DNA from 3 places in the Serratia sp. DFXYC6 genome. Region 2 is predicted to be linked to each of the others. Evidence: predicted binding sites of a transcription regulator. Region 2 holds the regulator's gene; each other region holds the start of a gene.
What was found. Region 2 encodes CRP, which controls carbon source genes, mostly activating them, when cyclic AMP is high. Its sites were predicted from a motif close to ATGTGANNNNNNTCACAT; they were not measured.
Positions count from the first base shown of each region.

Region 1: glpT (glycerol-3-phosphate transporter) is a predicted target of CRP. The motif match lies at 1,088-1,105, and genes of this name have one in related genera.
Region 3: AC2CGQ_RS12005 (ABC-F family ATPase) is a predicted target of CRP. The motif match lies at 1,895-1,912, and genes of this name have one in related genera.

Region 1 covers NZ_JBXUNV010000005.1:238,884-242,159, reverse strand. The annotation lists gene glpA (anaerobic glycerol-3-phosphate dehydrogenase subunit A) at 1-969, opposite strand, end outside; gene glpT (glycerol-3-phosphate transporter) at 1,334-2,686, shown strand; gene glpQ (glycerophosphodiester phosphodiesterase) at 2,769-3,276, shown strand, end outside.
Region 2 covers NZ_JBXUNV010000006.1:23,363-26,638, reverse strand. The annotation lists gene AC2CGQ_RS22595 (YccS/YhfK family putative transporter) at 1-1,509, opposite strand, end outside; gene crp (cAMP-activated global transcriptional regulator CRP) at 1,560-2,192, opposite strand; gene AC2CGQ_RS22585 (OsmC family protein) at 2,575-2,982, shown strand; gene AC2CGQ_RS22580 (phosphoribulokinase) at 3,020-3,276, opposite strand, start outside.
Region 3 covers NZ_JBXUNV010000001.1:2,458,384-2,461,659, forward strand. The annotation lists gene moeB (molybdopterin-synthase adenylyltransferase MoeB) at 1-225, shown strand, start outside; gene AC2CGQ_RS12005 (ABC-F family ATPase) at 277-1,869, opposite strand; gene AC2CGQ_RS12010 (tautomerase family protein) at 2,006-2,233, opposite strand; gene AC2CGQ_RS12015 (winged helix-turn-helix transcriptional regulator) at 2,297-2,764, shown strand; gene AC2CGQ_RS12020 (hypothetical protein) at 2,823-3,276, shown strand, end outside; gene cynR (transcriptional regulator CynR) at 3,202-3,276, opposite strand, start outside.

The sequences.
Region 1 (3,276 bases), on a different contig from region 2:
GTCGTCGCTGGCCACCAGCGGCCGCACCCCGGCATAGGCACGCAGAATGCGGGTCTGCGCCAGGGTGGGCGCCAGCAGCGCCCCCTCGCGGATCAGAATGTCCACCTCCTGCGGGGTCACCAGCATGTTGTCAATTTGGTCGTAGTCGATATGGGTCGAGGTGGTGCCGATCAGCGAGATGGTGTCGCCCGGCACCAGGATGTCGGCGTCCGCCGGTTTGCGGCAGCGGTTGATCACCATGTTGTTGATGCGGTGACCGAGGATCAGCAGCGCTCCCTTGGCCGGGAACATGCGGATACGCAAATCGGCGTATTCGGCGATCTGCTGGCCCCAGATGCCGGCGGCGTTGACCACCACCGCTGCGTGCAGCTCATAGCGCCGCTGATTCTGATGGTCGTAAACGCGCACGCCCGTCACCCGGTCGCCGCTGCGCAACAATCCGACCACCTGGTGGTAAGTCAGGATCTGCGCGCCGTGTTCGCGCGCATCCAGCATATTGGCGGCGGTCAGCCGGAAAGGATCGACGGTGCCGTCCGGCACCCGCACCGCGCCAATCAGCGCCGGATTAGCCGCCGGCTCCAGCCGCAGCGCCAGCTGCGGGTCGATCGCTTCGGCGTCGATGTCGGCCTGGCGACAGGCGGCGATAAACTGTTGCTGATACTCCAGCGAGTCCTGCGGCAGGGTGATGAACAGCCCATCGGTGCGCTCGATACAGTGATGCGCGATGCGTTTCAGGATGCGGTTCTCTTCGATGCACTCGCGCGCCGACTCGCCGTCGGTCACCGCATAGCGCGCGCCGCTGTGCAGCAAGCCGTGGTTGCGGCCGGTGGCGCCGGTGGCGATGTCGTGACGCTCCAGCAAAATGCAGCGCAAGCCGCGCCGCGCACAATCGCGGGCAATGCCTGCGCCGGTGGCGCCGCCGCCGATGATGATCACATCCGTTTCGCCGCCGTCAAAATAGCTGCTCATGTCGCTCCCTCAGGATCGGTAGTTATGAGCCTATTGAGCCACGGTTATTAGGGTCTTTGTTTGATAAGGAACAAGAACGAACATAAAACGAAATAAAAATGTCCACAAAAAACCATCAATGTGATCATAATCACGATTTTTGGACGTTTTTCTATTTCATAACGTTAACGAATCGCTCAAAATCCGCCGTGGTTTCATGAAAGTGTAACAATTGCGCCATTCGTCACAGCGACACCAGGCGTATTTGTCGACAATGGCGCTCGTTATGGAACACAAAAACACCACATTCGATATCCGCTCAATCATCAAATGAACGTAAAAGGTCATATTGATGTGATAACAGATAAAGCCATCGGAGGCGCTCATGTTGAGTATTTTTAAGCCGGCCGCACACATCGCCCGTGTGCCGAGCGATAAGGTAGACCCGCTCTACCGTAAGCTGCGCTGGCAAATTTTCCTGGGGATCTTCTTCGGTTACGCCGCTTACTATCTGGTGCGTAAGAACTTCACCCTGGCCATGCCTTACCTGATCGAACAAGGCTTCAGCCGCGGCGACCTCGGCTTCGCGCTGTCGGGCATCTCCATCGCCTACGGCTTCTCCAAATTCATCATGGGTTCGGTCTCCGACCGTTCCAACCCGCGAGTGTTCCTGCCTGCCGGCCTGATCCTGGCGGCGGCGGTGATGTTGTTCATGGGCTTCGTGCCGTGGGCCACCTCCAGCATCGCGGTGATGTTCGTTCTGCTGTTCCTGTGCGGCTGGTTCCAGGGCATGGGTTGGCCGCCGTGCGGCCGTACCATGGTGCACTGGTGGTCGCAGAAAGAACGCGGCGGCATCGTTTCCATCTGGAACTGCGCCCACAACGTGGGTGGCGGCCTGCCGCCGCTGCTGTTCCTGCTGGGTATGGCCTGGTTCAACGACTGGCACGCGGCGCTGTACATGCCGGCCTTCGGCGCCATCCTGGTGGCCCTGATCGCCTTCGCCCTGATGCGCGACACCCCGCAATCCTGCGGCCTGCCGCCGATTGAAGAGTACAAAAACGACTATCCGGACGACTACAGCGAAAAAGACGAAGAAGAGCTGACCGCCAAGCAGATCTTCATGCAGTACATCCTGCCGAACAAGCTGCTGTGGTACATCGCGGTCGCCAACGTGTTCGTCTACCTGCTGCGTTACGGCATTCTGGACTGGTCGCCGACCTACCTGAAAGAAGTGAAGCACTTCGCGCTGGACAAGTCTTCCTGGGCCTACTTCCTGTATGAATACGCCGGTATCCCGGGCACTCTGCTGTGCGGCTGGATGTCGGACAAAGTGTTCAAAGGTAACCGCGGCGCCACCGGCGTGTTCTTCATGACGCTGGTGACCATCGCCACCGTGGTGTTCTGGATGAACCCGGCCGGCAACCCGACCGTGGACATGATCTGTATGCTGGTCATCGGCTTCCTGATCTACGGCCCGGTGATGCTGATCGGCCTGCACGCGCTGGAGCTGGCGCCGAAGAAAGCCGCCGGCACCGCCGCGGGCTTCACCGGCCTGTTCGGCTACCTGGGCGGCTCGGTCGCGGCCAGCGCCATCGTCGGTTACACCGTGGACTTCTTCGGTTGGGACGGCGGCTTCATGGTGATGATCGGCGGCAGCATCGCAGCGGTCATCCTGCTGCTGCTGACCATGCTGAACGAGAAGAAACACCACGCGGAAATCGCCGCCAAGCGCGGTTAAGCGTCACACGACTTTTGCATGATTTAAAGGCCGCCCTGCGGCCTTTTTACTACCCTGCCCCCAACAACACGGAGAAAACGGAATGCGGACTCAAGTCAAAGCCCTGCTGACAGGGATCATTCTCGCCACCTCGATGGTCAGCGCCGCGCAGGCGGCGGACAAAGTGGTGATCGCCCACCGCGGCGCCAGCGGCTACCTGCCGGAACACACCCTGCCGGCGAAGGCGATGGCCTACGCGCAGGGCGCCGATTATCTCGAACAAGATCTGGTGATGACCAAGGACAACGAGCTGGTGGTGCTGCACGACCATTACCTCGATCGCGTCACCGACGTCGCCGAACGCTTCCCGGACCGCGCGCGTAAAGACGGCCGTTATTACGCCATCGACTTTACGCTGGCGGAGATCAAATCGCTGAAGTTCACCGAAGGCTTTGAAATCGAAAACGGCAAGAAGGTGCAGGGCTACCCTGGCCGCTTCCCGATGGGCAAATCCGACTTCCGCGTGCACACCTTCCAGGAAGAGATCGAGTTCGTGCAGGGTCTGAACCATTCGACCGGCAAGAACATCGGCATCTACCCTGAAATCAAGG
Region 2 (3,276 bases):
CAGCCAAATGGTGCCGCCGAACGCCAGCACGCAGCCTATCAGCGTATCGATCAGACGCGGCACCAGAAAATGCGAGCCGTTCAGCGCCAGCAGCTGCAGGGTGTAAACCGCCGTGACCGTAAAGCCAATCACCGACAGCCCGTAGTTCTTGCGCGAAACCAGGTAGGCCAGCAGCGTGATCACCAGCATGATGCTCAGCGTTTCTCCTTCCGGCAGCTGCAGCTGCAACAGCCCGGCCGCCAGCAATAGCCCGGCAATCGTGCCCAGCGCACGGTGCTGAATACGCACCCGGGTGGCGTTATACCCGTTTTGGCTCACCAGCATGATGGTGAGCAGGATCCAGTAAGGCTTCGGCAGGTTGAAAACCGCACCCAGGCTGCTGCCGACCGCCAGCGTCACCCCCAGCCGTGCGGCGTTGCGCAGGGCGGTGGATTTGAACGACAGGTAGCTGGCCAGCGCCGGCCAAAACGGCAGGCGGTGCTGGCCGGGCATCAGGTCGCGGCGGTACAGCGGATGCTGGGTGCGCAGCAGGCGAGCGATGCGGCTGAAGTGGTAATAACAAAACTGGCCGACCGGGTTATCGGGATGCTGCGCCGCCATTTTTTCCAGCGCCGCCAGTTCGTGGCTCATGGAGAAGCGCTTCGAATGTTGATGGTAGAGAATATCGTGCGCCACCACGCGCAGCCGGCCGGCGATCACCTGAGCGTTGCGGCGAATGATCGCTTCGGCCTGGCTCTGCTCCACCAGTTTTTGCACCTCCTCCGGCAGATGCAGGCTAACGGTGATGTGCTCCTGCAGATCCATCGCCACCTGAAAGGCGCGCTGCAGGCGCTTTTGTTCGAGGTTGTTGGCGTGCGGCAGGAAATTGAGCTGTTGGTATAAAAGGCTGATCAGATCCATCACCTTTTGTTGGCGTACCAGCAGCGGGGGCAGCGCGGTTTGCGGATCGGTGTGCTGAGTCAGCAACGAGTATTTGGCTTCGAAATAGTCCGCCAGCTCCAGATAGAGCTGGCTGAGCGTCTCGCGCATTGGCTGTTCTTTCCACAGCTTGAACCAGAACCAGGTGAATAAGCCGTACCAGACGGTGCCGATCGCGTACAGCAGCGGCGCCTGCCAGAGAGGTACCGTGCCGGCCGTGCTGAGGGCGAAAATGGCGGCCACCAGCGCCGCCGGCAACAGCCGGGCGTGCAGCGGGCTGATTTCGCCGGTGACGCCGAGCAGCAGCGCCAGGCCCAGCATCAGCGCCGGCAGCGGCACGTGCCACAGCAGTGCCTGTTGCAGCAGCACGCTGCTGAAGGCGAACAGCGTGCCGCCGACGATCAGCCGTTTAAAGAAGCGCTTATGCGGCGTGTCCAGACCGGCGATATTGCAGCAGGCGGGCACCAGAGAGAACATCAGGCCGAGCTGTAGCTGGCCAATCAACAAGCCGAACAGCACCGGCAGGCACAACACCAGCGTTTGTCGCAGTGCGTAGTTGATTTCCGGGTGGTAGATCAGGCGGCGCCACATGGCAGGGAGCAGATAAAAAAACGGCGCAGACTGCGCCGTTTCTTCGGGGATTAACGGGTGCCGTAGACGACAATGGTTTTGCCGTGGGCGGAAATCAGGTTTTGATCTTCCAGCATTTTCAGAATACGGCCAACGGTTTCACGCGAGCAGCCGACGATCTGGCCGATCTCCTGACGGGTGATCTTGATCTGCATGCCGTCCGGGTGAGTCATGGCGTCAGGTTGCTTCGCCAGATTCAGCAGGGTTTGCGCGATGCGGCCGGTCACGTCCAGGAAGGCGAGGTTGCCCACTTTTTCGGAGGTGACCTGCAGGCGGCTCGCCATTTGGGCGGACAGACGCATCAGGATGTCCGGGTTCACCTGGATCAGCTGGCGGAATTTCTTGTAGGAAATTTCGGCCACTTCACAGGCGGTTTTCGCGCGAACCCAGGCGCTGCGCTCCTGGCCTTCTTCGAACAATCCGAGCTCGCCGATGAAATCCCCCTGGTTGAGGTAGGACAGGATCATCTCTTTACCTTCTTCATCCTTGATCAGCACCGCGACGGAGCCTTTCACGATGTAGTAAAGCGTTTCGGCCTTTTCACCTTGGTGAATCAGCGTACTCTTCGATGGATATTTGTGGATATGGCAATGAGACAGGAACCATTCGAGAGTAGGGTCTGTTTGCGGTTTGCCGAGAACCATTCGCTGTTATCCTCTGTTGTTATCGCTGCCTTGTGTCACAGGGGTCAGAGTTCCCTGTAAAACCCGCCTGTAGCCGCAGTTATGAGCGAGGGCTACCGGCAAGTTTTGAGGCGTGTCATAAAAATACGCTGTCGCTCTAGCATATTAACTTGCCGTAAGCGCTGCAAGCTACATTCTGTTAACATACCGGTAAAGGAGCCTTTCTCTGGGCGTTTCCCTGAAATGCAGTGTCCCGGAAAGATTTATTGCGGCTCTGTTTGTAGCACAGAGTAAGGCGGGTGTCTCGTGTTGTCTCGCTTCAGCATGATTAGCATCAGGTTACGTTGCCTGTTTCTATGCGAAAGCGTACTCTGATTTTAAGAAATCAACCGGAGTGACCAGAATGCAGGCAAGAGTTAAATGGGTGGAAGGGTTAACGTTTTTGGGTGAATCGGCCTCCGGCCACCAGGTGCTGATGGACGGCAACGCCGGTGATAAAGCGCCCAGCCCGATGGAGATGGTGCTGATGTCGGTGGGCGGCTGCAGCGCGATCGACGTGGTATCCATCTTGCAAAAGGGGCGCAACGACGTGCGCGACTGCGAGGTGAAGCTGACCTCCGAGCGCCGCGAAGAAGCCCCGCGGTTGTTCACCCATATCAACCTGCACTTCATCGTGACCGGCCAGGATCTGACCGACAAGATCGTCGAACGTGCGGTGAACCTGTCGGCGGAGAAATACTGCTCGGTGGCGCTGATGCTCAACAAGGCCGCCACGGTAACCCACAGCTTCGAGATCCGCCAACCGGCGTAATCGAGGCGGAGCGCGGCCGGCGCCGCGCTCAACGCATTTATTCGATCTTCTTGCCTTCCAGCAACCGTTGCACCAGCGGCGCCATAATCAGCTCCATCGCCAGCCCCATTTTGCCGCCCGGCACCACTAACGTATTGATGTGCGAGATAAACGATCCCTGCAGCATCGCCAGCAAGTAGGGGAAGTCGATCTGGTCCAGGCCGCGGAAGTGGATCACCACGAAGCTTTCATCCAGTGAGGGAATGGCCTTGGCGGCGAACGGGTTGGAGGTGTCCACCGTCGGCACGCGCTGGA
Region 3 (3,276 bases), on a different contig from region 2:
AGCCGGCTGTTCGGCGACAGCGCCCTCACCTGCGTCGAAGCGGGCGTGATGGCGCCGCTGGTCGGCACCATCGGCACCCTGCAGGCGATGGAAGCCATCAAGCTGCTGGCCGACTACGGTCAGCCGCTGCGCGGCAAACTGTTGATGTTCGATGCGATGAGCATGCAGTTCCGCGAGATAAAGCTGCCGAAGGATCCGCACTGCGAGGTGTGCGGCGGGGAATGACGGATAAAAAAAGGGCGGGATAATTCCCGCCCTGATGCGTTGCCGCGAGGCTTACACGATGCCCTGGCTGCGCAGATAGTCTTCGTAGTTGCCGGTAAAGTCGATCACCTTGTTCGGGGTGATTTCCAGAATGCGCGTCGCTAGCGAGCTGACGAACTCACGGTCGTGGGAGACGAAGATCAGCGTGCCTTCGTACATCTCCAGCGCCATGTTCAGCGATTCGATGGATTCCATATCCAGGTGGTTGGTCGGTTCGTCCATCACCAGAATATTCGGGCGTTGCATCATCAGCTTGCCGAACAGCATGCGGCCCTTCTCGCCACCGGACAGCACCTTCACTTTCTTCTTGATGTCGTCCTGGCTGAACAGCAGACGGCCCAGCACGCTGCGCACCGCCTGCTCGTCGTCTTTTTCCTGCTTCCACTGGCTCATCCAGTCGAACACGCTCAGGGTGTCGTCGAACTCGTATTCGTGATCCTGCGCGTAGTAACCGATACGGGCGTTTTCCGACCACTTCACGGTACCGCTGTCCGGCTGCGCGTCGCCCACCAGCGTTTTCAGCAGGGTGGTTTTACCGATACCGTTGGCGCCCAGCACCGCGACCTTCTCGCCCACTTCCACCATCAGGTTCAGCTTGCTGAACAACGGGCCTTCGTCGAAGCCCTTGGTGAGCGCTTCCACTTCCAGCGCGTTACGGAACAGCTTCTTGTCCTGTTCGAAACGGATGAACGGGTTCTGGCGGCTGGAGGCTTTCACCTCTTCCAGCTGGATCTTGTCGATCTGGCGGGCGCGGGAGGTGGCCTGCTTGGATTTGGAGGCGTTGGCGCTGAAGCGGCTGACGAACGATTGCAGCTCGCTGATCTGCGCCTTCTTCTTGGCGTTGTCCGCCAGCAGACGCTCGCGCGCCTGGGTGGCGGCTGTCATGTATTCGTCGTAATTGCCCGGATAAACGCGCAGTTCGCCGTAGTCCAGATCCGCCATGTGGGTGCAGACCATGTTCAGGAAGTGACGGTCGTGCGAAATGATGATCATGGTGCTGTTGCGCTCGTTGAGCACGTTTTCCAGCCAGCGAATGGTGTCGATGTCCAGGTTGTTGGTCGGTTCGTCGAGCAGCAGGATTTCCGGATCGGAGAACAGCGCCTGCGCCAGCAACACGCGCAGCTTCCAGCCCGGCGCGATTTCGCTCATCGGGCCGTAGTGCTGCTCCACCGGAATACCCACGCCGAGCAACAGTTCGCCGGCGCGCGCTTCGGCGCTGTAGCCGTCCATTTCGCCGTAGGCCACTTCCAGATCGGCCACTTTATAGCCGTCTTCTTCGCTCATCTCCGCCATGGCGTAGATGCGGTCGCGCTCTTCCTTCACCGCCCACAGTTCGGTGTGGCCCATGATCACGGTGTCCAGCACGCTGTACTGCTCGAAGGCGAACTGATCCTGACGCAGTTTACCCAGGCGCTCGTTCGGATCGAGGAACACGTTGCCGCCGCTCGGCGCCAGATCGCCGCCGAGGATTTTCATAAAGGTGGACTTGCCGCAGCCGTTGGCGCCGATCAGGCCGTAACGGTTGCCGCCGCCGAATTTGACAGAGATGTTTTCAAACAACGGCTTGCTGCCGAACTGCATGGTGATGTTGTTAGTGCTTAACACAGCGCTCGCTCTTTATACATAGGGAATGTGATTTGGCGCGCATTATGCCACAACGGGGTACAGAGATCGCGGGAAGTTTCGGTGACATTTTGAGCGCCTGCGGCATCCTATCCTTTTCGCAGGCGGCATAGTTGAATTAACGCGGCGGGAACTTCGCGGCAATCATCGCCGCCGTCGGCTTCACACCGCCCAGGCTCCATTGTTCGGGCGCATGTTCATCGATTCTGACCCAAACCGACTGTCTGAACGCCGGATCGCCTCGCCCTTCTATCTCCACCAACAGATCGGTAATGCGGGACAGCAATTCGCTTTTTTGCCGTTCATCCAGCATGCCTTTCACCGTTTGCACATTAACAAATGGCATTATACTCTCCTTGAATATAGATAAGTCTAAAAACAAGACTTAGACTAGCGAAGGAAAATGCCCATGTCAAAATCTCCCGATCTCCCTACCGTTTCTCTTGCCCTGTGCGGGCTGGCGCAGGCCGCGGACCTGCTTGGCGATCGCTGGACGTTGCTGATCCTGCGCGAATCATTCTACGGCGTTCGCCGTTTTGAAGAGCTGCGCGAGAATATCGGCGCTTCGCGCCAGGCGCTGAGCAACCGTCTGAATGCCATGGTAGAACAAGAACTGTTGGCCAAACGCGCTTACCGGGAGCCGGGCGAGCGTGAGCGACATGAATATGTCTTGACGGACAAGGGGCGCAGCCTGGGGCCCATCCTGGTTGCGCTGATGGCATGGGGCCACCGGCATATTCTGCATGACAGCCCCCACGTTCAACTGGTGGATAAACACAGCGGGCTGCCGGTGCAGCTGGCATTTATCGATGCGCAGGCCCGCGTGGTGCCTGAAGACGCGCTGCAAATGTCGGCCGTTGAGCTCCCCCCGGCCTGACTTACCCATTCTGGTCTACGCTTGATGCCAGACATGTTGATGACAAGGATGCTGAACCATGCCACACCTCTATAACACCGCGCTGCTGATCGGCGCTGCGCTGAGCGCCATCGCCGCCCTGCTGCATATTTGGGTGATCACCGCCGGGCCGCGCGGCTATCGGCTGTGCGGCGCCGGCGGCTATCGGCTGTGCGGCGCCGGCGATCGCTTCATTAAGGCGGCGGAAGCGGGTAAAAAGTTCCCGGCCGTCGTCACCGCCGGTATCGCGCTGGTGCTGTTTATTTGGGCGCTGTATGCGCTGTCCGGCGCGGGCCTGATCGCGCCGCTGCCGCTGCTGCGGCCCGCGCTGTTTATCATCACCTTTATCTACCTGCTGCGCGGCGTCGCCGGCCCTTTCGCCCTGCGCGACACCGGCCGCAGCCAACGCTTTATCATCGTCAGCTCGCTGATTTGCCTCGGCTTCGGGCTGGTGCATCTGCTGGGGATGACGCAGCGCTGGGGGGCGTTGGCGT